One region of the Acinetobacter higginsii genome, then DNA from elsewhere that is predicted to be linked to it. Evidence: predicted binding sites of a transcription regulator. Region 1 holds the regulator's gene; the other holds the start of a gene.
What was found. The regulator PhoB, encoded in region 1, activates phosphate uptake and scavenging genes when phosphate is short. The targets are predictions, from matches to a motif close to TGTCATNAANCTGTCATAA.

Region 1 (16,146 bases):
GATTAATCAATACAGCAGCACAGCCATATTTTGCGACAAGATATGTCGCATAGAAACCACCGAGACTGCTTCCCACTAAAACTACTTTATCCTGTGCTAAATTTTCGATAAGCTGAGAGAGTTGTTCCAGCACTTGATTGGGTGGCTGATTTAAATCAGGTAAATGCACCTGTATCGCCTCATGCTGTGCACAATATTGTTGCAACTGCTGCCCTTTTATCGACATCGGACTGCTTCGAAAACCATGTAGATAGATAATTTGCATACGCACCAAAATAGGCAATGACTTGACATAAAGTGAAATAAATCACATTATTTTGATTAATAGTTAAACAAATAACAATATAAATTACATTTAAGCTAGATATTGTCTGACACAAAAAACGATACTGTACTCCGTTCATCAGTATTCTAAAAAAATTACGTATGAAAGACATAAGATGTAAGCGTTTGTTGTAGTTTATCTAAACAATATTCAGAAAAAACACTTCAAACCTTCGGTATATATCAAGGATGGGGAAATCAATATGCCAAGTTTAACACCTCTGCATGAAACCTATTGTAAGTGGGATCGCACGCCCCCGAGTCAGGCAGATGTTTTGGAGGGTTTGGCACAGCTGGTCAGTACCAGCCTCAGTGGTGTACATGAACTGATTCAAGTGGTACAGACTGAGGTATTAAGGACAACGCTCGGTTTAAGTGCACAAAAAGCCAAACAATTACAAAAGCACCCGCAACTGCAAAAGTTTTATCAGTTTTCATATGTGGCACTGCAGAAATATGGCAGTCATTTTCTTGCGCCAAATTTACGTCGCATTATTGAAAAATTTCCAGTCTTGCATGACAAGCCCTTAACCCCAACTCTACATTTTTTGGTGGGTGCGTTGAATGGGATTTTTGGTGATTTCTTTTTAAAGCAACACAATCCAATGGCTTTGCCAATGGTGCTTTATGATCACTATGGTTCTTTACAGCAAGGCGAGCTAACAGGCCGTGTGGTGATTCTTGCCCATGGTTTATGTATGAACCATTTAACCTGGTCTAATCATCGTTATGGCGGGATTGGTGAGCGTTTGCTCGCGCAACGTGATAACAACACCATGCTGTATTTGAATTACAACACTGGTCGCCGAATTTCCGCCAATGGTCGTAGTTTTGCCAATACCTTAGAAGATTTGGTACAGCGTAATCCACGCATCACCAGTATTGACCTGATCGGGCACAGTATGGGTGGCTTGGTTTCGCGTAGTGCCCTGTTTTATGGCAAACAGAATCTGTATCAATGGGTGCATATGGTCGAGAATCTGGTTTGTATCGGTTCGCCACATCATGGTGCAGTACTTGAACGCTTTGGTTTTGTATTGCAAGACAAACTTGGTGGATTCCCGTTTATCAACTTGCTTGGTCAGTTGGTGAATGTGCGTAGTAACGGCATACTCGATCTACGTTATGGCAGTGTCCGTGATGATGACTGGGAACATAATGATGCTCGCATCGGTTTTGCCGACGACAATCGGAAACCCGCTCCGTTACCGTCCCATATCAATACCTTCTTGATTGCAGGAACTTTAGAATTTGAGAAGTTACGTAATAAAGCACTGTCTGTGATTGGGGATTATCTGGTCAGTGTGAAAAGTGCCTTAGGTGAACATCAAAATCCGCGTTTTCAATTGAAATTACCTGACACCCATAAAGCGGTTTTCTATGGGCTGAATCATTTTGAAATTCAGTATCATTCCAGTGTGGCCGAACAAATCACACGCTGGTTATATCCAGATGCTAAAGAGAAAGTTGAAGCTGGTGTACAAACCCATATGATCAACGTACCTCAGAACTATACCTTTGATGATTTAGAAGGCATTGTTGAGACCTAAAAGATAAAAGCTCAGTTAGGTTCTAGCTGAGCTTTTATCGATCAAAATCCGTGACAAACTTCATCAGCTTAGAAATACCCTTACTGAACAAATTCACCTTGGTCATTTAATTTCAGTTTTAGATCTTTTCCATATTCTTTATATAAAACCTCATACTTCTGGTTAATAACAATATTTTGAGATGCGTCTAAGGTAATACTTTTAACCAAGCCAAACCTGTTGACCGTCGTCAGATTTATTTCTGGCGTTTCCCTTTCACTTGTTGAGGGGGACGCGATCAATAAAACACCCGCACTTGTTTCTGGGAAAACAACCGAATCGCCATAGCTTGGGTTCATAAATTTATAAACTTTGATCAAACCAACACTATCAATTAAGTTAATTGAGCCACAATTCATTCTCTGTGCAGATAAAATACAATTCAGATGTGCATTTGAGTTATAAGGAAGTGAAGTGATCAGGAAACCATCATCATTTTTTATCTTGATAGATGTTGGGATAGTGTTTTTTGTTTGGCTGTGACGATTAGACTCGCTACTCTTTTGCAAAGTATTCATGCATGAAGAAAGTAAGAGGCTCAAACTTGCCAAGCCGAAAATATATGTATATTTTTTATAAGAAAAATTCATCGTAAATTCCTTTAAAACCAATTTATCTCGTTAATAATTTTTATCTAATCACTTTCTGGATTAGTTTAATACGAACTAATCCAGTCTTAAGAAAATTAAACCCGAAACATGCATTCATATTTCGGGTTTTAAAAGGATTTAGAACAACGATTCGCTTATTTTTGTGTAACGCGATAGCTTCTAAATAATTGCCATAAGCAGATCAATAAAATCAAACTGAAATAAACCAGAGACCAAACGGGTAGCGATTGACCGAGAAAAGTCCAATCTATCGCGGCGCATTCACCTGAACCCGAAAGTACTTCTTGCAGTACGGTTTTCATCGGTAAAGCATCTACCAGATAGTTTAAGCCAGGTCCACAACTCGGCACTTTATCGGGCGGTAGGCTTTGCAACCAAACATGACGAGCCGCAACACCAACCGACCAACCAATGGATAAAGTCGCCAAGAAGGCATAAAAACGTTTAAATCCGTTTGAAACTGGATTATGGATAAATGCCACAAGTGCAATTAAACCCATCCCAATTAAGCCAAGGCGTTGGAAAATACAGAGTGGACAAGGATCCAAGCCCTGCACATGCTCTAAATACAACGCAAATGAGATACCAATAATGCTGGTCAGTACCAGTACTGCACTGACTAAGCGGTAATTCCATCGCATGGGAAGTCCTCTAAAATTTTAACGGTATTGTGCAAGATATTGTTCAAAACTCATGTCGTTATCTTGTTCAAGTTGCGCCTGTTTTTGCAACGAAGTTTGCGCCAATTGTTCAAAATAGTGTTTGCGTTCTTCACTGAGTGGATGCTGGTCATAATGATCAACATGTTGCTGCGCCATGACACTACCAAAGTTCCATGTGCCACCATGTTGCAAGGTATCTGCAATGACGTGCGCCGAAGGTGTGTTTTCAACATGGTCTAGGCGTTGTTGCATCACTTGAATGGCATCTTGATATAGCTGGGTACCATCCATTTGGTCTAGAACCTTGGCACAGGCTTGAATTGCATTTAAATGAGTTTGTGCCCAGTCTTTTAAAGCAATCGACTGGTCTCCCGCTTCAATCTTGGCATCTGCTGCACGACCACGATTCACCACTTCAGTTTGGTTACGATCAATCTGTTCTTGTTCTTCAGCAAAGAGATCTGGACTGTCTTTGAGTAAGCAGTACAAGGCTAAACTTTCAAGGAAGCCTGCCGAAATCTCATCAATCCCAATCGCGCTATACGGATTCACATCCACTGCACGCAATTCGACATAGCCGACGCCACGATTTTTTAAGGCTTGTGAAGGCGTTTCACCCGCTTGTGGCACCTGTTTAGGACGCACCAGACTGTAGTATTCATTTTCAATCTGTAGCACATGATCATTGATCTGAATCGGCTCGCCCTGTTCATCATTTAAACCGAGCTGAGTAAATTCTGGATAGGGGGTATGCACGGCTTTTTGTAAGCCATCCAAGTAATCGTGCAGGTCGTTATAATGAATACCAAGTTCTTTTTGTGCTGAGTTTTGATAGCCCAAACGCCCCATCCGCAATGCTGTTGCTTCAGGTAAATAGAGCGTGCCTTTGACTAAAGGCTGTAAATGATGCTGGCGACCGGTCAGGAAGCAACGACAGACCGATGGACTTGCGCCTAGCATATACATCACTAAAGGAATCAGGCGAATAAAATTACGGATCAAGCCAAAATAACGGTGACTACGATAATCTTGTAGGCTGAGTTGTTTTAATTCTGGACTGCTTTCATGCTGCTGCAAAACAGCAAACAGTTGTTCTGGAAAGGATAAATTATAATGTACCCCAGAAATGGTCTGCATACGGCGGCCATAACGTACCCCTAAACCACGACGGTATAAGGTTTTAAAGCGGCCAATATTGGAACTGCCATATTGTGCCAGTTTAATATTTTCTTCATTATCATCCAGCATACACGGCATCGACAAAGGCCAGAGTTTCTCACCCTCTTCAAGCTGCTGATGTACAACACTATGGATATCACTCAACTCATTTAAAGCGGCAGCAATGGTCGTTTGTGGCGTGGTAATAAACTCCATCAACGCTTCTGAATAATCAGTGGTGATATGCGGATGTGTGAGAGCCGAACCTAAAGCGATTGGGTGATTTTGTTGTGATAAAAATCCATTGCTTTGCATGCGTAGGCTTTCACGCTCAATCCCACGTAACATCCCCTTTAATAGCGAGGCATCTACCCAAGTTGGTATCACAGAGGAAGTAAGGCTGGGTTGATTCATATTCTATGCTCGCTTATTCAAGATCAGCCGACCACATGCATGGTAGCGACATCGTCGATTCTACAGACATGCTGTGCATGCCAATCCCTTCGACTCAGCCAATTATAACGACAATTACAATCTAGTCATCTGATTTAGTTTGGCAATTTTTATCACAATCTTGTTACATAAGACACGCAAAAATTGTGATTTTATTGAAAAATAAATCTTCCAATGGATACTCGACCATGCAAGCGCAAGACATTCTTAATTTTTGGTTTGACCCTGATCATCGTGCACTTTGGTTTGCCAAAAGTGATGATTTTGATGCAAAAATTCGTGCGTCCTTTGCAGAGATTCATCAACAAGCTGCTCAGGCAGAGCTGTGGTCATGGCGCCAAACACCTGAAGGACGTTTGGCTGAAATTATTATCCTCGATCAGTTCTCACGAAATTTATATCGAGATCAGGCACAGGCCTTTGCCTACGACAGCTTGGCTTTAACCCTGTCACAAGAAGCGATTAGCTTGCAGCTGGATGCACAACTCAGTCCCGAGCAACGTTCCTTTCTTTATATGCCATTTATGCATAGCGAATCCAAACTCATACATGAATTTGCCCTAAAATTGTTTCAACGCTTAGGCAATGAAATTAATTTAAACTTTGAGAAAAAGCATAAAGTGATCATTGATCGTTTTGGGCGTTATCCACATCGCAATGCAATCTTGGGTCGCAGCTCAAGCGCTGAAGAACTGGAATTTTTAACTCAACCGAATAGTAGTTTTTAAGTCGACCTCCCTCGACACTGAATAAAGGAATGGCATATGAAAGCTTTATTAATATGCACCCCGCTCCTTGTCGCACTGACATTTGCAGGATGTGCAACGGTTCCCTCCAAACCCAGAACCTTTGATCAACTCGGACAATTCACCGCTTATCCGTTAAATAACAAAACTTACCGCGTTGGTTTCCAAGCGGATAATAATTTGAGTTATGGTACGGCTGAGGAAATTACCTTGCTCAAAGCAGCGCAAACCACGGTCAAAAATGGTTTCCGTTATTTTAGTGTGGTGGACGATCCAAGTAATGCCCGTCATAAAACACCTCGTCAGGCGGTAATTTATCCGACACCATCTTATTATCCTTATGGTTATTATCGTCGTCATCCTGCCTTTTGGCCTGATCCATTCTACGATACCCCACAAGTGGTCAATATTGATCCGATTCAAGTGTCGTATACTATCGAGTGCTTTAAGACACAACAGCAATCACCAGATGCCTTTGATGCACAACTGATTTTGCAATCCCTAGGGCCTAAATATGGCTTGAGTCCATCAGGAGATGTGTTGCAGCCGCCTGCACCACCTCAAAACAAGAAATGAAATTAAAAGGATGACTCAATGAGTTCAGTCGAAGAAATCCACGTCCCAAGCTTACAACGAAGTAAATACTTCGCCACCATGGCACTGATTATTGCAGTGGTGTCATGGGTCGCTTTAATGGTCGCGGCACATTTTCTGCCTGAATATAAATGGCTCATCCATATTTTCATGCTCGGTGCAGAAGCAGGCGTGGTTGGTGGCTTAGCCGATTGGTATGCAGTCACCGTCTTATTCCGCAACCCTTTCGGCAGAATGCCCTTACCCAAACTGTTGCGTGACCACACTGAAATTATTCCACGTAATAAAGCGCGTATTGCCGAATCAATGGGACGCTTTGTACAGGAAAATTTCTTATCACCACAAATTGTGGAACGTAGCTTACAAAATGCCGATATCAGTTTGGCAGTGGGTCAATGGTTGGCCAGTCCAAAGAACAATCAGCAAGTGGTACAGATGATTCAGCATGCTGTGCCGAGAATCTTTGAATTTGTCAGCCAAGATCAGATTGCACACTTTGTCCAAAATAACAGTGTGCAATGGGTCAGAAGTACCAAAGTCAATAAACTGGCCAGTGAAATGCTGCGTGCGGTGCTGGAAAATGATTTCCATCAAGATGTATTACAACGTGGACTGGATCTGGCACATGAATGGATGGTATCTCACCCTGAAGAAGCACGTGATTTGTCACGTAAATTATTCCAAGAACTCGGTGTTTGGAAGCTGGCTAAAGGCGCAAGCTGGATCGGCATTGATGTACAGCAACGCACTATTGATTCACTCATTGAAAAAGTTGAATCGATGCTGGCCAATCCTGACCATCCTTGGCGTCAAGATATTGAAGCCACCACGCATAACCTGATGCTGGAACTGGCAGAAACAGACAGTGACGCCAGCCAACGCTTAAACCGTGGCAAAGATGCCCTGCTCGATAGCCCACAAGTGCTGAACTTTATCAGTGGCGCTGTGGCCATTCTATGTGATGCGATTAAAACTGATTTAATGCAGGAAGATTCAGGCATTGCTACCAATTTACAAGCCGCCATTCAACAGTTGGGTGAGAGCCTGATTCAAAATGAAAAAGTGCGTCAGGTACTGAATGAAAAAATGGTCGGTTTAGCCACCAATTTCAGTGAGCAATATAGCGACAAGATCATTCGTTATATCAGTGAGCGCATTCATGAATGGGATTCTCGGGAAATGATCGCCAAAATTGAAAGTGAAGTTGGCGGTGATTTGCATATGATCCGCGTCAATGGTGTGATTGTCGGTGCGTTTATTGGTTTAGCACTCGGTGTGATTCGTGCCATTGTTGAAAATGTTTTGTAAATAAATCACATCGTAAAGTTCTCTAGCTCAATTTAAGTTGGGATCAACTATCGTGACGGCGGCATGGATGCCGCCCGTAGTGCTGCGGCCTCAAGGATGGGCCATCAGCACTACAAAGGATTTTTGTTACTTTTCATCCTTGAAAAGTAAAACATGCCTATGCAAATTACATATAATTTCTCACAGCATACGAGGCTGTGCAGAGTCATCGTAAAAAAGAAATTAGATATTAAAAAGGACATCCGATGTTGCAACTTCAGTCAAAACTCCCAAGCCAAGGCGTCACCATTTTTAGTGTCATGACTGAACTCGCACACCGACTCAATGCCCTGAACTTATCCCAAGGTTTCCCCGATTTCCCTGCGCCACCTGCATTGCTCGAAGCCCTCAGCCAAGCGACACTTTCAGGTTATAACCAATACCCTGCGGGTGACGGCGTACTGGCTTTAAGACAACAACTGGCCACACAATTCTTGGCACGTGATCAGTTGCAACTCGATCCAGTCACTGAAATCACCATCACCCCTGGCGCAACCATTGCAATTTTCTGTGCCATTCAAGCCTGTATCCACGCTGGCGATGAAGTGATTATTTTCGATCCAAGCTATGACAGCTATGCCCCTGCGGTTCAATTAGCAGGTGGAAAATCAGTACATATCCATTTAGATGCACCCAGCTTTCAGGTGAATTGGCAAAAGGTCAAAGACAGTATCAATGCCAATACCCGCATGATCATTGTCAACACCCCACACAATCCAACAGGTGCAATTTGGTCAGAACAGGATTGGCGTCAGTTAATTGATTTGATTCAAGATAAAAATATCGTGGTGCTCTCAGATGAAGTCTATGAACATCTGATTTTTGATGGGCAAAAACACTATAGCGCACTGCAATTTCCAGCATTGCGTGAACGCAGTTTTGTGATTGGTTCTTTCGGCAAAACCTATCATGTCACTGGTTGGAAAACCGGCTATTGTGTTGCTGCACCACAACTCATGCGCTTATTCCGCCAGATCTATCAATTTGCCAATTTCTGTGGCACCACTCCATGCCAGATTGCACTGGCCAACTATATGCAACAACACCCTGAGCATATTCAAGAATTGCCAAGTTTTTATCAGGCGAAACGTGATCTGTTCAACGCCCAAATTCAAGATTCACGTTTCGACTTCATCCCATCTCAAGGCACCTATTTTCAAAATCTGGATTACAGTGCTATTCGCCCTGATCTTAATGATGTCGAGATGTGCCAATTCCTTGCGGAGCAACATAAAATTGTGGCAATTCCAATTTCGGTGTTCTATCAACAAGCACCAGCCTCATTACGCCTGATTCGTTTCTGTTTTGCCAAAACAGATCAAACACTGCAACGTGCAGGTGAAATCCTCGTACAATGTTGATCAACAAAAAGAAACTGAACCCTCATCTTCAACACAACTGAGAATGTTATGTTGACAAAAATACAATCGTTTCAGGATGAAGCGTGAAGGAAATTGAATGACACCACGCCAACCCTTGGTCATGCAACCAAATCTCTGGAAAACCTTTTTTGTGTTTCTGGTACCGTTGATTGCCACCAATATTTTACAAAACCTGTCAGGAACCATTAATACTATCTTTGTCGGTCAAATGATGGGAGTCAATGCAATTGCCGCAGTATCAGTATTCTTCCCCATCCTGTTCTTTTTACTGGCTTTTGTAATCGGGATTTCCGCAGGCTCCACAGTGTTGATTGGGCAGGCATGGGGTGCGCAGAATCTAGAAAAAGTTCGCTCAGTGATTGGTTCTACCGTCTTTATGACCTTAATCGGCGGCAGCATTATTGCGGTCTTGGGTCTGATCTTCGCCAAACATATTTTGGAGTTGCTGGGTACCGATCCTAAAGTGATGCACCTGTCCTTGCCTTATGTGCAATGGATGTTGGTGGGCAGTCCCTTACTGTTCGTCTATATTATTTATACCTCGATCTTGCGCGGTGTCGGTGATAGTGTGACGCCACTGATTGCCCTGAGCCTCACCAGCTTGATTGGTTTGGGCGTAACCCCCGTTTTACTGAAAGGTTATTTTGGTTTTCCAGCGTTAGGTATTGTTGCCCCTGCGATTGCAACCATTATCGGTTATGCTGCGGTGCTGATTTTTTTAGCCATTTATCTAAATTATAAAAACCATCCGCTGAAAATTGATGGTCTATTGCTGCAACATATTCGCCATGATGCAGAACTGAGTAAATTAATTTTAAAACTTGGTATTCCAACAGGGATTCAAATGGTCACCACCTCCTTAGCGGGTTTGGTGATTATTGGCTTGATTAACCATTATGGTGCGCATGCCACCGCTGCCTACGGCGCAGTCAATCAGGTACTGAACTACATTCAATTTCCAGCCTTGTCGATTTCAATTGCCGCTTCGATTTTTGCAGCACAAGCAATTGGCGCAGGTAAACCTGATTTATTGGCCAAGGTCACCCGTACCGCTCTAGGTATGAACTTCTTATTTACCGGTAGTTTAATTGCCCTCGCTTATTTGTTCTCAAAATATCTGATGGCGCTGTTTATTACCGATCACAGTGTGATTGAACTGGGTCAGCAACTGTTATTTATTGTGCTGTGGTCGATTTTGTTCTTTGGTGCCAGTGCCATTTTTGCATCGATTATGCGTGCCAGTGGTGCGGTCAATATTCCAATGTTGATCAATATTTTCACGATTGTTCTAATCGAAGTGCCGTGCGCGTATTGGTTTAGCTCATTGTGGGGCTTAACAGGCATCTGGATTGCCTATGCGCTGTCCTTTGTTTGCCTATGTCTGTTCCAAGCCTTTTATTATCAATTCTTTTGGAAGAAGACCAAGATTAAGGTACTGATCTAAAACCACCTTCTGACGGATATAAAAAAGCCATTCACAGAGAATGGCTTTTTTCATGCTAACGACTTACATCATCTTGGTTGCAAGCGCTGCAATACGCTGATAACCCGTCGGGAATAAACGTTGGAACGAATCCACAATACGCGCATCGGTCCCAATCAATAAACGGCGTTTATCTTTCAATACTGCATTTAAAATTTGACGTGCAGCTTCTTCTGGTGGGGTACGCAGGAACTTATCAAATTGCTTGATTGATTTGTTTGGGTCCATGCCCAAGCTCTTCAAACTGTCATTCATTTTCGCTGCTTTGGCGATATTGGTACGAATCCCGCCCGGATGTACGCAAAGTGAGCTGACACCACCCTTCTCAATGTCCAATTCCTGACGTAATGATTCAGTAAAACCGCGTACCGCAAATTTAGTTGCGTTATACGCCGATTGGGTTGGTTGCGAGGTTAAACCAAAAATACTGGAGATGTTGATGATATGACCATCTTTGGTTTGTTTGATGAATGGCAGGAATTCTTTGGTGCCATAGACCACACCCCAGAAATTAATCCCAACGATCCATTCTAAATCTTCATAGCTTGCGCCTTCCACTGTCGAACCAAGTGCTACGCCTGCGTTATTGAAGATCAAATTGACTGAGCCATGATCCTGTACAGTCTCTTGCGCCCACTGTTTCACCGCATCACGGTTTGAAACATCGAGGACTTTGGTGGTCACTGTCACAGGGTACTGCTTCACTAATTCGACAGTTTGCGTCAGGCCTTTTTCATTGATATCACTCAATGACAAATGACAGCCTTGTTTCGCCAATAAAACAGCCAGTTGTTGTCCAATCCCAGAACCTGCACCGGTGATCGCTGCGACTTTATTTTTAAAATTTTTCATTGCCTATCCTTTGTGTAAGGGCCTGTTTAACCTGTAACCAATATAATTTTGACAATACGTGTTGTCAATATAGTACACTACAGCTTTAAGACAAATGGCAATAACCAACATCCTACATGTCATAATAGGCCTATTTACATTTCATGACCGATGATGTTTAAAAGAGACAAGGTATATTTTCAAAATATGGTTATGCTAGCAGCACAACAAGGTTGAAATGCACATATTAGACTTAGACATACGATTTAAAGACTTTTTAGGGAACGGTTTTCTCAATGGCAACTCAAGATCAAGCGACACGCAAGAAAAACAATACAGAAGCGAAAGAACGGCAATTCAAAGGTCTGTCTTTAACTGAGCGCAAAGAAGCACGTCGTGAAAAATTGATTGAAGCAGGTATTGCAACCTACGGTACACAAGGCTTTTTCTCAGTCACGGTCAAAGATGTCTGTAATGAAGCCAAGCTGACTGAACGCTATTTTTATGAATCATTTAAGAAAAGTGAAGAACTATTTCAAACCGTATTCTTAAAAATGATTGAAAAAATGCAAACCTGCTTAACCCAAGCTGTCCTCATGGCAGCACCTGAACCCAAGAATATGGTGACTGCAGGTTTGTCAGCGTTATTGAGCGCGATTAAAGATGATCCTCGTATGGCACGGATTATTTATATTGATGCGATGCTAGTGCAGGATTTACATAATCAAGCCACCATTCAAGAAACGCTGACCCAATTCGATCGCATTATTCAGGGCTTCGTGATGATCACCATGCCCAATGCCCCACATAGCACTGAAGAAGTCTCGTTGATGGCAACTGGCCTAAATGGTTATGTCACCCATATTATTATTCGTTGGGTCTCGGAAGGCTTCAAACAGCCTCTGGAAGATGTTCTGTCCGCCTGCTGTGCTGTCTTTTTGTCTTTTATCGAAACCACCTCGCAAAAAAATTAAAATCGTTTTACAGTTTTGTGACACGCAAAGCTGTTAAACTACAGTTAAGTTAAGCAAATGAATTCATTTGCTTTATTGCTAGGCAAATTGTCATCAATCCGTCACGACTCTGCCCCATGCTTGTCACAATTTATTGCTAAATTCGACTTTATTAATTCTTTTGCAATGATATTGTCATAATTAATCTTTGTAATAAGCCTGTCATAACAACAAAACGGTTAAACCGTTACAGATTTTAAGGGTATTGCGCTGTGAAAGATGACTATATTTTAATTGTCGATGATGAGCTACCGATCCGCGAAATGATCCATACCTCTTTGGATATGGCAGGCTTCCAATGTTTACAAGCTGAGGATGCCAAACAAGCGCATCAGATTATCGTTGATCAGCGTCCTGCGCTTATTTTGCTGGATTGGATGCTACCTGGTGGCGTGAGCGGTGTGGATTTATGCCGTCGCCTCAAACGCGATGAAAACTTGGCCGAGATTCCTGTGATCATGCTGACTGCACGTGGTGAAGAAGACCACAAAGTACAAGGTCTGGACGCAGGTGCCGATGATTACATGACCAAGCCATTTTCAACCCGTGAACTGGTCTCTCGCATCAAAGCGGTATTACGTCGTGCCAATGCATTGAGCGGTGAAAAAGTGATTGATGCCAATGGTTTATTACTTGATCCTGTCAGCCAGCGCGTGAGTTTCGGCAACAGTATTTTAGATATGGGCCCAACCGAATATCGTTTATTGGCCTTCTTCATGACCCATCCTGAGCGCGCCTATACCCGTGCTCAACTCCTAGATCAGGTCTGGGGTGGCAATGTCTATATTGAAGACCGTACTATTGATGTGCATATCCGTCGTTTACGCAAAGTGTTAGAGCCTTTTGGTGTCGACCGTTTTGTACAAACCGTTCGTGGCACAGGTTACCGTTTTTCGACACGAGCAGATTTAGCAGTAGGTTAAAAATCCTTTATGTATGAGCCTTACCCCGTCCCTGAACTGGCACGTGAACACCAACGTTTTCGCTACAGCAGTTTATGGACCTTTGCAAAACAAGATTTAAGACTGTTACTTTTTTTCTTATTGATTGCAAGCTTAGTCGGATTCGGGGTGGGTTACTTCTGGAGCTGTATTTTTATTGCCTTCGTGCTGTTTTTTTTCCTACAGCTACGCTCGCTTTATCTGGTCAATGAATGGATTTCCAATCGCCCTTATGATGTCCCACCCAATCTGAACGGGATTTGGGGCGCTTTGCTGTTCAATGTTTACCGTGCACAACGTCAAGAACGCATTGTTCAAGCGGAGATGGTCGGATTGATTGATCGGGCGCAATCCTCTCTGGTGGCATTGGCCGAAGCGGTGGTTTTAATTGATGATCAACATCAAATCGAATGGTGGAATCCTGCCGCTGAAAAATTGTTAGGGATTAGCCCTTTGGATCGTGGCCGCAACTTATTGTCGATTCTGCGCCAACCCAATTTTATTGAATATTTCAACCATAGCGATCAATCTCCTGATGGTATCCGTTTACAGGCGCAGATGGATGAAGAACGTTATGTACAGGTCAAACTCACCCGTTTTGGTGGAGAAAGCCGTCTGCTGGTCGCGTATGACACCACACGGGTGCATAATCTGGAACAAATGCGTAAAGACTTTGTCGATAATATTTCACATGAGTTACGCACACCATTGACCGTGCTCAGTGGCTATATCGAAACCTTTACCGATCAAGATGATATTACCCCGCGTTGGAAACGTGCTTTCACCCAGATGCAATCTCAGACCAAACGGATGAATGCTTTGGTCAATGACCTCTTATTATTATCAAATTTAGAAAATAATAAAAAAGTCGCAAAGAATCAGATTATTGATATGGCCAATCTGATGAACCAAATCTTTGATGATGCCCGTGCCTACAATCTCGATTATGGTCATACCCTCAATCTGGATATTGATAGCCATTGCGACCTGATTGGTTCTGATATCGAAATTGCCAGTGCATTCAGCAATTTAATTACCAATGCGATTAAATACACGCCTGCAGGTGGCATCATCACCATTGGCTGGCATGAAGATGGTGACCATGCCTACTTTACCGTTCAGGATAATGGCATCGGGATTAACCCAAAACATTTGCCGCGCCTAACAGAACGTTTCTACCGTGTCGATAGCGCACGTAGCCGTCAGACTGGTGGAACAGGATTAGGGCTTGCGATTGTGAAACACGTGTTGATGCAACACGGTGCGCACTTGGAAATTACCTCTAAAGAAAATGAAGGTTCGACCTTTACTGCGGTGTTCCCGAAAGAACGCTTATACCGCATGATTTAAACCTGAAGGGAACTGCTAAGTTCCCTTAAATATGATGTGATCATTCCACTAAAATAATATAATAAATTTTTGTTTCATTTCATTATTTATATTTCTCGATGTATTCCTCATGCTCAATACCCCTTTTCTTCGTGCTTGTATTCTCTTACTTGGACTCAATACCCCTTTGGCGATTCATGCTGCTCCAACAGATCCACTGATTGGGACGTGGAAAGTCGTCGATGAGCGTACGGGCTCGTATCTGTCTGATATCGTCATTCGCAAACATTCTGCGACCGAGCAATACAGTGCGGTGATTGTCAAAATGTATCCTTCTGCCAAGGAGGCTGCGCCAACCTTATGTACAGCATGTACAGGTACTTTTAAAAACCAGCAGATTATCGGTATGGAAGTGCTAACTGGTCTAAAGATGTTGAGTCAAAATGAAGAATTTGGACAAGGTGTTTGGCTCAATCCTTATGATGGTCACAAATACAACCTAAATGGACGCCTCAGCAAAACAGGTAAAATGTTGAGTATCAATGCCAAAAATCCAAGCAATAATAGTTTCCGTAATATGACTTGGATTCGACTTTAATTATTTAAATTTCACATAAAAAAGAGTGCATTTTATGCACTCTTTTTTATAAATTTAAGCATAAGACTGTCAATTAAGAGCTGGTTTTGGCACTCATCGCTGCTGGCTCAAGCAAATGACTAGGCAAACCAAAAATATGATCAAAAAAGTAATTATAAACAAAGGTATAACATGGAATCAGCACCATCAAACTAAAATCTAGCAAGAAGGCTTTAACTAAACTGATCTGCATCCACCAAGCAATCAAAGGAATCAAAATCATCACCAAGACAATTTGAAAGCCAATCGCATGTGCCACACGTCTGAGTACCGTACGTTTTTTTGATGTCTGCTTCTTTTCCCACATCTCAAACACATAGTTATAAAAGAAATTGACTGTCACTGCGATCACAGCAATCAAGATCGACAAAGGTCCTGTATGACTGATGGTCGTGCCTGAAAGCACCGCCAACACCATCGCACAGATAAAAAAGCTCAAAACTTCATAGAAAAATACGTAAGTGACTCTTCTCTTGGTTCCTTGCATGACCACACCTTAAAATCAATAATGAGTGGATTTTACGCCTTAAATTTGATAAAAAAAGTCAATCGTCATCAGATTTACTGACAAGGGAATGACCATGAAACTCAGTAGCGAACAGCTTGAACTGATTCTTGAAATTATTGATCGTGGTAATTTTTCCGCAGCAGCACGCGCACTAAATCGAGTGCCTTCAGCAGTCAGCATGGCGATTGCCAACCTAGAAGCAGAGTTAAATTTAAAACTGTTTGAACGTAGTAAAAATCATCTCGCCCCGACAGAAGTCGCGCTTTCAATCGAACCACATGCCCGACTGATTGTGACCAAATTACGTCAGCTCGACCTGCATTTGACCGAACTTTCAACGGGATTAGAAACTAGTCTTTGCATTGGCATCGCTGCAGATGTGAATCAAAAGTTTTTATTGGCAGGGATTGAACAGCTGACTCAACGCTATCCCTTGTTAAATATTGAAATAGTCAGTGCACCACAACAAGAGCTCAAAACACGGCTACACAATAACGAAATTGATCTCTATATCGCGTATAGCTCATCACAACTCGAT
Region 2 (16,146 bases), on a different contig from region 1:
GCCAAGGCACAACGTGTGAAACAGACTCAAGTAAAAAGCCCCATGTCGTAATGGCAATAAAATAACCAACAACCTCTGCGGGGATCAATTTCAGTGAACCTTTAATACCCGTTTGGATTCCAGACGAAGCCAATAATGTATTCGTTGGACCAGGTGTTAGTAAGATCGTAATGATCAAACCAATAAATAGAAATGACACCATAGACAAATACCTTTGCTAAGTTTCGCAAACGCAATATGGCAAACTAAATCTAGTCTTGTCGACAAATTGGTTGTAACCAAAAATATTGTTTTCATTTTTTTACATTATAAATCAGTGTCTTATTTTATTAAAAATTAAATTCAGAACTTAATCAACTTCGCATAAAAACGAGATTAAAATCACATTTTCTTAATAATTCCATGTAGATAGCCCAACCCTAGTTTACATAATATTTCAATTCTCAATAAAAGTTCATAGATAAAATAAAAGTATGAAGTCTGCGTACTTGGTTACAGACTAAAGTATACAAAGTATTGTTTTTTCTATATAACATGAGTTCAACCTTCAAAATGAGCGTACCCATGATGAAGTCTGTAAGGCTTTTATACGTAAGTAAAATTAAGAATATTGACTCGAACTTAAAAAAAGATTTGATTAAAATCCTCGATGAAGCTGTAGACTTTAATTATCGTAATGATATTAGAGGTGTTTTATATTATGGTCATGGCTATTTTGTACAATGCTTAGAAGGTCAAAAGAGCATCGTTGATGATTTATTTTATAACAAAATTGTGAAAGATAAACGCCATATCAATTGTGAAATTCTCTATTACACTGAGTGTGAGAATCAATTTTTTTCACAATGGTCTATGAAATTTTCACCAGTCAACCAGAATATTTCAGACTTTTTCATGAAGTACCATTTAGAAGAATTCAACCCTTACCTGCTAACGGCTGAAACCGTTGAGAAATTTGTTTCTGTTTTAGCTGGTGAACCTGAATATGATGTACAAGCATATGTTTCGTGAGTGAATAAATTATTCATTGAAATTAAATGTCTAAAAGTACCCTTACCAGATAAATTTTACCAATCGGAATAAAATTTAACAAAAAAAAATTGAATGAATTGCCCATTAGTGCTTATATATATTGCGAAGAGGACGACCTCTTTGTTCAATTTTTCAAGCTTTGGGACGACCTAAAAAATATTATTAATGAGGTGTCGAAATGGCTTGGGCTTATTTAATTTTAGCTGGTATTTTTGAAATCGTATGGGCATATTCTATGAAAATGTCTGACGGTTTTACCAAGCTCACCCCTAGCATCATTACCATTGTATTCATGATTTTGAGTTTCGGTTTACTGGCTGTCTCTATGAAGACCTTGCCTTTAGGCACTGCTTATACGATTTGGGTCGGAATCGGAGCTGTTGGTGCCTTCCTGATTGGAATATTCTTCTTACATGAACCTATGGGTTTTTTACGCCTATTAGCAGCAGCATCTATTGTATTCGGTGTGGTATTGATGAAAGTGACAACACCTTAGTTTTCAATTGTATAATGCCCTCAATTGAGGGCTTTATACTACAGAGTTCAATGCTAATTTTTATTTATTTTAATAGATATAAAATAAGCAATATCCAAATTAGAAAACCAACTGTAAGAATGTAAAGTGCTGTTGTATCAAATTTAGGATTCCTATCTGCGGGCATACATAGATTTGAGCTAGTAATGAATTCGGATGCACAATTAGAACACGCCCTTAATCCAATGGAACGCCAAACTTCGTAAACCCTAGCTGGTATTTCGAACCCAGAACATTCTTCAAATATCTATTATTGCTTTATATGGCCTTAACCTCTTTTTAGAAACAGCTTTCTCTCAGCCTCCCGACGGCGAACTAATCCTTTTAAAACCTTACCACCACCTTTATTCCAAACCAAAAACTGGTCTGCCGCATCTTGGTACGCTAGTGCATTCAAATACTTTAGCAATGTCGAATTTTTAAAAGCATTGCTGCCGATGTTATATGCTAATGAAACCAGAGCATCAAATTGATTCTGAGAAAGTGGAACAGTGACAGCTTCATTTATAGCCTTTTGAAAGTACTTTAAATCATGTTGAAAAAAAGACTTTGCTTGCTCTAATGTACAATAATCCCCTTGCTTAACTCGAACACCCGTTGGATAAACTGTGGTGCCAAATCCAATAGACCACACACCAACCCCATCGTCATAGGCATGTAGCTTTAAATCCTCAAAGCTTGTGATAAGATTGATACCATGAGCACTTATAGACATTTCAAAATCAAAGGCTGTACCTAACATATCGCCAGTATCATAAGCCGTTGCAACATTCATTTGCTTATCTTTAGCATCATTCCGTTTTTGAGGGGGCCTAACATCAATGAGCTTGCGGAAGTAATCCAAGATAGTCTTCATGATTCCTCACTTACCATTTTTTCACATCATTCCATCTAACCAAATAAATCCACAATATCATTCATAAAGATTGAAAACCGTATATTAACGCTAAATACATCAAAGCACTGACAATCCTTAACGTTCAACATTTGCATTACATCATCTCTAACCAACCGATCAAAACCTATTGAATGTAACAATATGCTGAATAATCACAATGTCTCTTTAATCGACATTTATCAAAGCCTACCAATTAATCTTCATTCAATTGCCTTCAGCCAACATACTAGCTAAAATTACGCTTGCAGGAGCGAGGACTTCCCGATGGATGTATTCATACTTCACAGGGTTCCTGCCGTTGGGCCAATTTTAACCGGGTCTGCTTCCGCAAAGGTAACGCCTTGGGAAGCCTAAAGAACGAAGGACGCCGCCCCTAACAGTTTCCTTTGAAACTGAGTAGGATAAAAGAATCATGGTCACAGTGAAGTCTTTATTAAGAGCCCAAACTATGGGCTTTTATTTTGTAATCCTTAATAATTTTGTTTTATCATTCAATTTGAGGCAACAGACTCTCCCTTCTAGCTCCACTTTCCATACTTTAAACTGCATAGTAAATTCAGGGTTATATACAATTAAAAAGCCCACTCAATGAGTGGGCTTCCCCTTAATTCTTTTTGCGCTGAATGAAGGTTATTGTTGTTTAGTTATTATCAAACAACAAGGCAAATATAGATAAAAGTGTGATGTAAATCAACAAATTTATGCTTATTTTAAGAAAATTTTAAAGCTGAGCTACATAATGAGCTATTGTTGCTCAGTTTAGGCAAAACTCATTTCTTCTTGTTGAACTTGGCTATCAGCACAAGAGAAGCATTAGCTAATCATAAGCACTAGAGCTAAAAAGCCCACCTTTCGATGAGCATTTAAACGAACTGAATTTATTCTCCAACTGGAACTGATAATTTAAGCTGATTATTTTTTTTGCTCTAAAGGCATATGATTTTGCTGGGTAATTTTTTGTTGATAATCTTGGTCTGATATGACGCCTCTATTTCGAGCCTTCTGCAGTGAATTTAATTGTTGCTCATATTCATACGCATTTAAAGCACGAGTATCATTGTTTTTTAGAAGATATTGAGATCGTTCAAATGGGCTCATATTAGATGTATTTGACCGAGTTTCATACATCTTCGCCGCATTTACATCACGCTGATTTAGACGATCTTGTTCTTGTTGCTTTGCTGACTCAAAGAAATCAACATGCTCACGACTTTTGATCTCATATTCAGGTATGTCATTTTTTAAGATTAAAAGTGATGGAGGCTTATTAAACAAATCATCAGCACTATACACAGAAACAGTCACAACTGAATTTATTAGAAATATTAATATTTTTTTCATTAAGTATACTCAATATAAAATAAATAAAGACAAGGATATATTTTATAATTTCTACACAATTCTTTCAAATTTAAACACTAAAGACCAACACATCAAGAATCTTGTCGGTAAGTAATTTTATCCATTCTATTGGTACAATACTTGTATTTCTCCTCTTTATTTTCAATACCGACCGTATGAACACATGAACAAAAAAGTAGTACTTTGTTATGCTCAATGTTGCTTGGTACATCTACCCCATAACATTTACTGTCAATTTCGCTTAGTCGGGGCGCCATAATCCATTTACCTGAGTAAAAGGGATAGCCGAGTCCCCCTATAACAATAATGATCAAGATAAGGATAGCAAGGTTAGTTTTAATATATTTCAGCATTTTTCATATTCTTGTTAAAAAACTTAGCTTTCAATGGCGTTTAGATAATAAATCAAAAAATTAATTTAAAAAACTACATAAATATCAATCAATTATATTTAAATCTAAGACGCTTCGCAATCAAAAGATTAGAATTACTTCCAATGCAAGTCCTGTATTCACTATAATAGCCGTGCAGGAGCAAGGACTTCCCGATGGTTGTGTTGATACTTCACAGGGTTCCTGCCGTTGGGTCAGTAATTTTACTCCCGTTACCAGAACCAGTAACCAGCCTGTGGGTAGCCGAAAGAACGAAGGACGCCACCCTAAAGGCTCACTATTTAGTGAGCCTTTATTTTTTAATCCGCGTTGAATCTTATCTTACTCATTCTCAATATTCTGAACAAAGCATTCACGATCCAATTTTTATGATTTCAAATCCATTTACAATCTTCATTGTTTATTCTGCAATTGAACAAAATACAACCCAGAATATCATGTACATTTTATTTTGTTAAAACTCATATAACAGCAATCAATATATAAATAAACCTTTAAAAAGAGCGAAATACCATAAAACAAGCAATTTAATGCACAATAAAAATCATCTTAATCAGTTGTTTTATATAAAATTATAATAAAGCTCTTGATATATAAGGCTTTTCCATATTATAAGGATAAATTATGGAGTAAACTTACACTCGTACCATACAGTTTCATTGAAATTTCATTAATAAACCTTATATTGGTATATGCGTAGCGATCAAGCGCCATATGGATCTATTTCATACAGCATTGATTTATACTTTTTTGATTAGAGGAACACCTCATGAATAAGTTAATGGTTGCGGTTTTTGCTGGCTTAATTACCCTCACAGGTTTTAGTGTACAAGCTGCAACACCAGAACAAGAATGTAAAAAGTTACAGGATGACTCGAACCTGATCTATGCATCTAAAGGATTCTGTTTTAAAGACGCTGATGCTAAAGCGAAGTTTGGTAACGAAAATTGCCATACGACTAAGCCAAAGTTTTCTGATAAAGAACAACAACGTCTTGATGAAATCAAAGCTCGTCAAAAAGAGCTTAACTGCAAATAAGCAGCCAAATATCGTGTTTTAAACACTCCAATTCACTCTCTGATCACGGAGAGTGGATGCTATTATTGAAAAAATAAGCCTATCTAAAGGATGAATCATGGCATACGATGACCAAAATATTTTTGCACGAATCCTTCGTGGTGAATTACCTGCAATCAAAATCTATGAAGATGATCAGGTTCTCGCGTTTATGGATATCATGCCCCAAGCAGATGGTCATGCTTTAGTGATTCCAAAGACACCAGCAGTTACCTTATTGGACCTCCCTGCCGATGCGGCTGCATATACCATCCAGATCGTGCAGAAAATTGCCAAAGCAATGGAAACTGCCTTAGATGCCAAAGGTATCGTACTTATGCAGCTTTCTGGTGCAGCAGCGGGACAAACCGTCCCTCATGTGCATTTCCATCTGATCCCTAGTTCAGTGCATGAACTTGGTCGCCATGCGGCAAAAATGGGTGATCAAGAAAAAATTACAGCACTCGCTGAAAAAATCAAAGCTGCACTTTAAGTTCTTATTTTTATAAAGACGGAGTTTTTACTCCGTTTTTTTTTGTTTGCTAATTATATAAAAAATAATAAGAAATATATTTATTACTAAATATGAATCGTCATCAAACTGTCATTTTTCTTTCACTTCTCTGTCACAAAGTTTACCGATACTGCATACAAGTCAGTGAGCTATGTAACTTTATGTACATAAGCAAGCTCATAACAGTAACTAAGGCATCAGCCATTTACAAAAAGTGTTTTGGAGAAATCTCAATGAAAAAATTGCTTCTTGCTGCTACTGTAGCAACTTTAGCCATGAATGCAGCGCAAGCAGCACCAACATTGTATGGTAAGCTCAATGTGACTTTAGATCAAATTGATAAGAATGGCTTTAAAGACGAAAGCGTAACTAAAGTAAACTCAAACGCTTCTCGTATCGGGGTAAAAGGTGAAGAAAAACTGACTGATAACCTTTCAGCAGTTTACTTAATTGAATGGCAAATCAGTGCAGATGGTGACGGTGATGTATTCAGTAACCGTAACCGTTATGTCGGTATTAAGTCAGATGGTATCGGTACTTTAAAAGTAGGCCAATATGACTCTTACTTTAAAAATGCTGCTGGCAACAACCAAGATATTTTTAACGATCACAATGAGTTAGATATGACAGCTATCCTAGCTGGCGAAGATCGCTTAAAGAATGTGATTGGTTTCGAAACAGATAAGAAATTACTCGGTGGTTTAGCATTCAACATCATGTTCCAACAAGGTGAAGAATCGTCTACTGTATCGAACAATGCAAAAGGCCAAAAAGGCAGCCGTGATAGCTTTGGTGATGGTGTTTCAACCTCAATCACTTATGAAAACAAAGACTTCGGTTTAGCTGCAGCTGTTGCAGGTAACTTTGGTGTTGCATCTAAATACAATGCTTATAACAGCGAATTAGGTGGAAACATTTACTCTGATGCAATCCGTGTAACAGGTTCTTTAGACTTAACACCAGCAGGTGTTGATGGCCTAGTGTTTGGTGCATTATGGCAAACAACTCAACCAACTGATGACACAGTAATTACGACAAGCGGTACTCCTGCTGTTGTAACGTCTTATAAAGGCTTGCAAGAAGATGCTTACGGCGTAACTGCTGCATACGTAATTCCATCAACGCCAATTAAGTTAAAAGCAGAATATATCTCTGCAACAACTGAAGTAAATGGCCGTGATGATCGTAAACAAGACCTTTATGGTGTAGGTGCTGATTACCAAATCAATAAACAAACACGTTTCTACGGTGTTGTAGGTCAACAAAAACGTGATTGGTTAGTGAAAGATGATAAGAAAACAACCATCGGTTTAGGTATGGAATATAACTTCTAATTTGAAGCTACCTCCTATCTTATAAGAAAAAGGGCGATCTTGATCAGCCCTTTTTCTTTTGTATTACACTCACAATACTTTGATTTTTCCTAACTCGGGAGCTCCCATCAAAAAAAGCCTTTGATAATTTTACGGAAACTCTGAATAACAGGATCTTTAGTTCTGCCTCGTCTAAAAATAAGCGAAAATGGTGCTGTATAACCAAATGTTGCTGGAAGTAGTACTTTTAAGCGTTGTTGTTCCACCCAATATTGAGCAAAATGCTCTGGCAAATAACCAATATATTGCCCTGATAAAATAAGTACCAATTGTGCTTCCATCGAATCAACTGTAGCAAAAGAATGCTTAAATCCTTGTTTGGCCAATTCGGTATGACTCCAATAACCACGACTGACCATTTTTTCACGTCGAATAATTTCTGCCGTTAGACCTTGCTGTTTATATAAGGGGTGCGTATCACTACAAAATAACCATTGCTGTTCTTTGTGCAAAGCTTGATACATCACGCCATTCATTTTCAGAAAAAAAGATCCAATCGCAACATCAAAACGATTTTCCAAAATCCCCATCTGCAACTCATAGGGAGATTGCACCTGCAATTTAATATAAACATTTGGATTCTGTTCTGAAAACTGTTGGATGATTTGATCTAAAGGGATATTTCGATCTGTCACCATCGAATCCAGCATCCCTATTTTAATGGTACCCGTCAGTTCGCCCTTGATCTGTGCAGTGTGCCTAGAAAAATTTTCTAACTCATTCAGTATGCGCTTGGCTTCCTGAAAAAACATTTCACCTTTTTGAGTGATTGCAAAACCACCACGTCCACGTTCACATAACTTGAAACCGACCATATGTTCCAATTGATTCATATAGGTACTAATGGCCGAGGTTGATAGGTTGAGCTCTTGCTGGGCATTTGCAAACCCTTGATTCTTTACAATACTGACAAAAATTCGAACTAACTTGATATCCATATGCGTCATGGCTTTTATCTCAATTTTCCCTCTGCCTCACTTCATCTTAAAACATTCTTGTAAAACTTAGTTTAGAAAAATCAAAACTAAGTTTTTAAAAAATAAGATTTAACCCTGTTCCGAGCTGATCAATAAATAAGAAAAAGGAGAAGCAAATGAACAAGCGCTTAAATCAACCGCTCGGTGGTAATGAAATGCCGCGTTTTGGTGGCATTGCCTCAATGTTACGCCTACCAGTTGTCGATAATGATGCAGGTTTGGCCGAACTGGATGCGGCTTTTATTGGGATCCCTCTAGATATTGGTACATCTTTGCGCTCAGGCACGCGTTTTGGCCCGCGGCAAATTCGTGCCGAATCGGTCATGATTCGCCCATATAACATGGCAACTGGCGCAGCACCATTTGATTCACTCAATGTGGCTGATATTGGTGATGTCCCGATCAACACCTTTAATTTGACAGAAGCGGTACGCATTATTGAAGAACATTATGATCGCGTACTGGCCCATCCGATTATTCCGCTCACGATTGGTGGTGATCACACGCTGACTCTTCCAATCCTACGTGCGATCCATAAAAAACATGGGCCTGTTGGTTTGGTTCATATCGATGCGCATGCAGACGTCAATGATGAGATGTTTGGTGAAAAAGTCGCACATGGCACCACCTTTCGACGTGCTGCTGAAGAAGGACTACTTGATTGTCAACGCGTTGTGCAAATTGGTTTACGGGCTCAAGGCTATAGTGCAGATGACTTCAATTGGAGTCGACGACAAGGCTTTCGGGTCGTTCAAGCTGAAGAATGCTGGCATAAATCGCTCGCTCCCTTAATGGAGGAAGTGAGAGCACAAGTTGCTGGCGGGCCTGTGTATTTATCCTTTGATATTGATGGGATTGATCCTGCTTGGGCACCAGGGACAGGAACACCAGAGATCGGCGGTTTGACAACCATTCAAGCCATGGAAATTATCCGCGGCTGTCAGGGTCTAGATCTGATCGGCTGTGATTTGGTTGAAGTCTCACCACCTTATGACACGACAGGCAATACCTCATTGCTTGGCGCGAATCTGCTGTATGAAATGTTATGCGTCCTCCCTGGGGTAAAAATACGTAAATAACGTCCCACGATAAAACAAGAAAAACACATGGATAAAAATAGGTCGAGATGGAATGAAAAAAGATCAATCAAAACGGGCTGCTGCCGCGGCCTTCGTTGGAACAACAATCGAGTTTTATGACTTCTATGTTTATGCCACGGCTGCAGCTCTCGTGCTCGGCTTGGTATTTTTCCCTGAAACCGATCCTGTAACAGGGACATTAGCGGCTTTTGCAACCTTTGCTGTCGGTTTTATTGCCAGACCGATTGCTGCCGTTATTTTCGGGCATTTAGGCGATAAATTAGGTCGCAAAAAAATGCTGCTATTTACCATGCTGCTGATGGGACTGGCCACCACTGGAATTGGCTTGATTCCCAGCTATGCGCATATTGGGATTTGGGCCCCTGTTCTTCTAATCGTACTACGCTTTTTGCAAGGCTTGTCAGTCGGTGGTGAATGGGGTGGAGCAGTACTCATGGCCAGCGAACATGCTCCTACCCATAAAAAAACTTTTTTCGCCTCTTTTGCCCAAATGGGCAGCCCAGCAGGTCTGATTCTGTGCCTTTTAGTCTTTAAAGGTATTACGTCTTTGGATGAACAAGCCTTACTGAGTTGGGGCTGGCGTATACCCTTTTTACTCAGCTTTGTATTTATGCTCATTGGCCTAGCCATCCGTCTAGGTGTAGAAGAATCCCCTGAATTTAAACAGATGCAAGCCAAACAAGAAATAGCCAAATACCCAGTAAAAGAGTTGCTTAAAAACTATTGGCCTCAAGTGGTTTTTGCTGGACTGGCGATTACCATTGGGACAGCGGGTTTCTTTTTCACCAATACCTTCATGATTAGCTATGTCACCCAATATATGGGGATCAGCCGCCCCACGATTTTAGATGCTTTGTTTTGGGTCACCCTATTTGAATTTCTAGCCATGCCAATTGCAGCTTGGTATGCCAGTAAAGTGGGGACACATCGTTTTCTGTTCTGGGCTGCAATCCTCTGTATCGCCATTCCATATCCAATGTTTATGCTGGTGAGTACCCAAAATATCTATTACATCGTGTTGGGGATTACGCTTGCGGTCATTGCGCTGTCTTCTTTATATGCCGTTGTCGCTGGCTTTATGGCGGAAGCTTTTCCTGCACATGTCCGTTATTCAGGGATTTCCATTTCCTATCAAATGATTGCGGCAATCACCAGTGGAACCACACCCATCATTGGCACTTTGTTGGCTCAACATTATGCAGGCCAATGGTTACCTTTGGCGTTCTTATTTAGTTTTCTCTCGCTGCTGTCCCTCATTGGCATTTGTGGCATTACCCGACTAAGAAAAAAGCAACTTTCTCAGGAACAGGCTGAACAAAAGCACGTCAGCCCCAAACAAGCCGCTTAATGGATGAACCAACAAGCAAACCTGAACCTGATAAATGGATATTAAGAGTAGCGCATTATGCATAGAGATCGTTCTAAACAGATTACAACAATCGAAAGTTATGGTATCGAAGAGATACCTGCACATGCCCGTACAGCAAGCCCTTTTGATCTATTTCGTTTAAGTTTTGGTGGCGCTAATACCTTTTCGACCTGTGTCTTAGGCAGCTTCCCGATTGTATTTGGCCTTTCTTTTCAAGCTGGATTCTGGGCAATCTTGTGTGGGGTTATCTTGGGGGCCTGTATCTTAGCGCCAATGGGAATTTTTGGTGCACGTACGGGAACCAACAACGCCGTGGCTTCTGGCGCCCATTTTGGCGTGCATGGCAGAGTTGTCGGCTCATTTTTATCCTTACTTACCGCCATCGCATTTTTTTCGCTCTCCGTGTGGAGTTCTGGCGATGCACTGATTGGTGCAACTCAACGTCTATTTGACAGCTCTTATCAAAGTAACTGGCTATATGGATTGGTCTATAGTGGCTTTGCCTTATTGGTGCTTACGATTTGTATCTATGGCTTTCGCTTTATGCTACTGGTGAACCGAGTGGCCGTGATTGCATCAAGTCTATTATTCTTTTTAGGTCTGTTTGCTTTTTCCAAGCAATTTGATTCAACTTACGCAGGACAAATTCAACTCGGACAAGCTGGATTTTGGGCAGCTTTCACTGGTGCAGCCTTGATTGCATTCAGTAACCCAATTTCCTTTGGTACTTTCCTTGGTGGCTGGTCGCGCTATATTCCTAAAGAAACCGCCTCCCATAAAATCATGGCAGCCGTATTTGCTTCACAGCTTGCAACCTTAATTCCCTTTCTGTTTGGTCTAGTCACCGCCAGCATTGTTGCTCGCAGTGCTCCCGTGTTTATTGAACAAAATAATTACATCGCTGGACTGATTCAAATTGCGCCAGCTTGGTACTTTATTCCATTGTGTTTAATTGCACTGATTGGTGGTTTATCTACTGGAACTACAGCCTTGTACGGTACGGGTTTGGACATGTCGAGTCTTTTTCCAAAATCACTCACACGTGTTAAAGCCACGATCTGGGTTGGTCTATTGTCCATCCTGTTTATATTTCTAGGTCGTTTTGCAGCGAATCTGACTCAAAGCGTCATGACTTTTGCCACTCTAATAGTGGTGTGTACCAGTCCATGGATCATCATTATGATTATCGGATTTATCACACGGAAAGGTTACTATAAAAATGATGATTTACAGGTGTTTGCAAATGGCCTAAAAGGCGGCGCTTACTGGTTTCATCATGGTTGGAATTGGCGTGGCATCATCGCATGGATACCCAGTGCACTTATCGGCCTTTGCTTTGTGCATTTACCAGATCAGTTTATTGGTATCTGGGGGCATTTATTCAACGGTCTTGATTTGAGTTTACCGATCAGTATTACACTTGCAGCATTGCTTTATATTTCACTGCTCAAACTGTTCCCTGAGCCAAGTAATGTATACAAAGCAACATCTAGCGCGAAAAAGACCAAGCAGCAATGTCATAGATCATTGGTGTCAGAATAGCAATGATGCAGATATATAACTTAGAAAAAAGCCTGCTCAAGTGAACAGGCTTTTCCGCATCGAATTTTTTACTTTTTAAGGAAACCACTCACCAAATTCAACACTTGCTGGATATCTTGGTTGGCTTCTTGTGGATTGGTACTACTGCCTTGCGGTGTTAAAGAATCAATCACTTGCGGTAATACTGAAGCAATTGCACCATAGATGGCTTGTTTCGGTGCTTGAGTTTGTTGTGCAACTTGTTCTACATCTTGGTCATCAAATAAACTTTGAATATTTTGCTCTGGCACATCTTGTGCATTTTGTTGCTGTGGATCTACCCAGCTTTGCACTTGATTCGATAAACCGGCATTTTTTAGTTTATCCAATGCACCTTGTAGACCGCCTTGTTTTTGAATCCAAGCTAACACCAATGGTAAAACTGCAATCAATAAAGTTTGTGCGGTATTACCACCAGTTGCATTACTTTGGGTTGAAGTATTTCCGCCACCCAATTGCCCTAAAACTGAACCCAATATACCACCCAAGCCACCTTGCTGGCTTTGGGTATTTTGCTGTTGGCCACCAAGTTGACCTAAAACAGAACCTAAAATTCCACCTAAACCACCCGTTTGGCCTGATTGTTGCTGACCGCCTAAAGCTTGCTTTGCTAAAATTTCAACAATGTTGGTTAAATCAGTCATGACTTAAACTTTCCTTTGGAATTATTTATGCAAAAAGCATACGCTGCTTTGAAAGCACAAAACAAAGTTAAATTGTTAAATTTTGCAAGAACTTGCAACTCTTTCCAGCCTGATTATTTTACCAGCGGAATTTATTCCAATTCTCAGGATTCGCCCAAAACTTGGAGTTAAACCAGTCAGGTACATGCTTATAAGTCAAAATATTAAATTGCCATAAAGCAAAATCACTGCCGTGTGTGGTTTTATCAATCAATTGAGTAAAGCCAAGCGAACGCAATAATTTTTCATCGCCCAGTTTACTGACCACGACAATTCGTTTGGCCATCAGGTCACGCAACTTCACCAACAGCTGTGATTTTTGCGTTTCGCTGATATTTTGCATTTCTTCTGTATCAAATAATACAAAACCTAAATCATAACGCTGCGTAAATGGCAGACTTAAAAAGTCAGTTACGCTAAAATAATGCCATTGAATTGAAGCATTTTGGTCAATCTGCTGACCTATACAAAGTGCAGTATGAATGGGCTGTTCTTGAGATAAATCGTCTAGCATAGAAGTGATGACATTTTGTTCAGCCATAACTGCAACCCTTGATTGAAAAGATGAGAGTTTATTAATGGAACTACAAGGCATTTGTCATAAAATGCATGCAGCGCTCAAAACGCATAGTGTAACTGATCAATCAACAAGCAAGGCAAATGTTGAATATAAATTTATATTAGATCGTTCAGAAACTGACCTTCCTTTTGTTTTAGGTCAAGAAATTGAGATCGAATGGACTGGCAATATCTTTTGTACCTCTTGTGGTGCAAAAACACCGAAGTCTTATTCGCAGGGTCATTGTTTTAAATGTTTTAAAACCAAGGCCGAATGTGACCTGTGCATTATGAAACCTGAAACCTGCCATTATCACTTGGGAACCTGTCGTGAAGACCAGTTCGCACATGATGTTTGTTTCCAGCCACATATTGTGTATTTGGCCAATTCAAGTGCCTTGAAGATCGGGATTACCCGTATCGTCAATATGCCGACCCGTTGGTTAGATCAAGGGGCAACCCAAGCTTTACCCATTATGAAAGTCGGTTCACGTCGTTTGTCTGGGCATTTGGAAACGTTAATTGGTACACAAATCGCAGATAAAACCGACTGGCGCAAATTGCTGAAAGGTGAAGCTGAACCTTTAAATCTGCTCGAGCAACGTGATCAAATTCTTGAAGAATTCGCTCCGAAAATTCAAAGCATCCGTGAAGAATTCAATCAGAACCTTGAATTTAACGAAAGCTTGGAATTCTTGGAAGATGAAACGCCACGTGAATTTATTTATCCCGTTGAACATTATCCTGAAAAGATTAAATCACTGAATTTGGATAAAACCCCAAAAATTCGCGGTGTGTTGCAAGGAATCAAAGGCCAATACTTATTATTCGATATTGGTGTGATTAATATCCGTAAATATACAGGTTACGAACTAATCCTTCGTGCCTGAAGCATATGCATAAAAAAGGTGGCTTAATCGCCACCTTTTTTATTTAGCCTGCATTTAAACAATTGAGAATCGCTTGTACTGGATCTTCGGTATTACCCGAGATCAACTGTTTATGCATGCTCAAATGTTGCATCATTTGAATATGCGCCGTTTCATGATCCATTAATTTTTCGATTTCAGTGGCTAAATGCTGAGGCGTTGCATCGGCCTGAATCAGTTCCTCAATTACTTTCTTGCCTGCAATGATATTCGGCAATGAGTAGTATGGAATTTTGACCATGAATTTCGCAATCAGATAGGTCAGCCAGTTCAATTTATAAAAAGTCACCATTGGACGGTGCAGTAACATTGCTTCAAGAGTCGCGGTACCAGAAGCCAAAGCCACAATATCACTGGCATTCATCACCATACGGCCAATTTTTGACTCGGCATCGCTATTTTCCAGAACATGAATTTTAGATTTCAGGCTGGTATCTAGATTTTGAATGCCCTGTTCAATCTGATGCTTGCGCGCATCATTAATTGCGGGGATTAAAAACTCCAGATCAGGATGCTTCCGATGAAGAATTTCAGCAGCACCCGTGAGCAGTGGCAGCAATCGTTCAATTTCACTACGGCGACTTCCTGGTAATAAAGCAATATGGGTTTTATGTGCTGACAAGCCCAATTGATGCTTGGCTTCAGTAATCGGATTTTTTAAAGGTAATTGTTTTGCCAATGGATGCCCAACAAAGGCCGCGGCAACCTCATAATTTTCATAAAAGGTTTTTTCAAATGGAAATAAACACAGAACCAAATCGATACTGCGTTTAATACCATGAACGCGACCTTGACGCCATGCCCACACCGATGGGCTGACATATTGCACGGTTTTTATCGGTAACTGTTTTTCTTTAATGGTTTTAGAGAGACGTAAATTAAAATCGGGTGCATCAATACCAATGAAGATATCAACGGGATGCTCTGTCCAGCGTTCAACTAAACCGTCACGCACAGCAAACAGTTTTTTTAAATCTTTAAGGACTTCAACAATTCCCATCACTGAAAGAATTTCCATCGGATAATAACTGTGAAATCCTTCAGCAATCATTTGTGGACCACCAATACCCTCAAATTCAGCATCGATGCCTTGTTCGCGAAAACTGCGCATGAGTTTCACTCCTAGAGTATCTCCAGAAACTTCCCCCACCACGATACCAATTTTTAGTTTTTGCTTTAACAAGACCCACGCCCCACAGAAATGTTTAAATGATTCTAACAGAATGATTTTACATCGAATCACCCTATACCGCGCAAATTGTTCATGATTGGTGAACATTAGTTCTGATCTAAGATGACATTTATTATTCAAAATACAATCTAGATTTACGATGAATGAAGAATTGATTGAGATTCCGCTAAGATTTAATATAAACAAGAATCATTTCCATATGTGATTTATTTCTCCCTCCTTTTGCTTCAAGACCCTTTATGGCTAAATCTGCATCTATTTCGCTTGTCTATCGACTGAGCATTTTTTATCGCTTTGTGCTGAGTTTTGTTGTTGGCTACGTGTGCATGATGTATTTGAGCCTTGGACTCGGTTCATTGTTTAGCCATTTATTAGACAAGGCAGAGGCTATTTACCTTGCAGCATTTATTTCAATTCTCTTTTATCTGGCCTTTATCATTATGAGTTTTTGCGCACATTCACTGTGGAAACTCAGCTTGACCAGTCTGGTTTTGACAGGCGCTTTGTTTGGCTTATCTGTGGGTTTAAATTAAAAATGCAAAATAAAGGCGTTCGCCAATCAATGGCATGGTTGCATGCGTGGACAGGCTTAAT

Region 2: a site for PhoB is predicted at 5,868-5,886, ahead of F885_RS12050 (porin). Genes of this name have one in related genera too.

The regions. Positions count from the first base shown of each region.
Region 1 covers NZ_KB850215.1:111,053-127,198, reverse strand. Annotated here, with positions in the region: gene F885_RS09035 (YqiA/YcfP family alpha/beta fold hydrolase) at 1-265, opposite strand, end outside; gene F885_RS09040 (PGAP1-like alpha/beta domain-containing protein) at 528-1,874, shown strand; gene F885_RS09045 (hypothetical protein) at 1,955-2,503, opposite strand; gene F885_RS09050 (disulfide bond formation protein B) at 2,659-3,165, opposite strand; gene gshA (glutamate--cysteine ligase) at 3,184-4,758, opposite strand; gene F885_RS09060 (DUF924 family protein) at 4,986-5,525, shown strand; gene F885_RS09065 (CC0125/CC1285 family lipoprotein) at 5,562-6,119, shown strand; gene F885_RS09070 (DUF445 domain-containing protein) at 6,138-7,445, shown strand; gene F885_RS09075 (pyridoxal phosphate-dependent aminotransferase) at 7,691-8,845, shown strand; gene F885_RS09080 (MATE family efflux transporter) at 8,943-10,310, shown strand; gene F885_RS09085 (SDR family NAD(P)-dependent oxidoreductase) at 10,374-11,201, opposite strand; gene F885_RS09090 (TetR/AcrR family transcriptional regulator) at 11,477-12,154, shown strand; gene phoB (phosphate regulon transcriptional regulator PhoB) at 12,406-13,116, shown strand; gene phoR (phosphate regulon sensor histidine kinase PhoR) at 13,126-14,484, shown strand; gene F885_RS09105 (DUF2147 domain-containing protein) at 14,594-15,061, shown strand; gene F885_RS09110 (PACE efflux transporter) at 15,135-15,587, opposite strand; gene F885_RS09115 (LysR family transcriptional regulator) at 15,682-16,146, shown strand, end outside.
Region 2 covers NZ_KB850214.1:60,078-76,223, forward strand. Annotated here, with positions in the region: gene F885_RS12095 (LysE family translocator) at 1-202, opposite strand, end outside; gene F885_RS12090 (BLUF domain-containing protein) at 568-1,011, shown strand; gene F885_RS12085 (DMT family transporter) at 1,211-1,528, shown strand; gene F885_RS12080 (lysozyme) at 1,836-2,423, opposite strand; partial or broken gene F885_RS12075 (hypothetical protein) at 3,344-3,806, opposite strand; gene F885_RS21215 (hypothetical protein) at 3,899-4,180, opposite strand; gene F885_RS12060 (YARHG domain-containing protein) at 4,989-5,258, shown strand; gene F885_RS12055 (HIT family protein) at 5,356-5,769, shown strand; gene F885_RS12050 (porin) at 6,024-7,124, shown strand; gene F885_RS12045 (LysR family transcriptional regulator) at 7,232-8,110, opposite strand; gene speB (agmatinase) at 8,257-9,219, shown strand; gene F885_RS12035 (MFS transporter) at 9,272-10,588, shown strand; gene F885_RS12030 (purine-cytosine permease family protein) at 10,646-12,151, shown strand; gene F885_RS12025 (YidB family protein) at 12,220-12,834, opposite strand; gene F885_RS12020 (DUF6231 family protein) at 12,953-13,414, opposite strand; gene F885_RS12015 (DUF2797 domain-containing protein) at 13,452-14,321, shown strand; gene lpxB (lipid-A-disaccharide synthase) at 14,365-15,543, opposite strand; gene F885_RS12005 (hypothetical protein) at 15,792-16,085, shown strand; gene F885_RS12000 (PepSY-associated TM helix domain-containing protein) at 16,088-16,146, shown strand, end outside.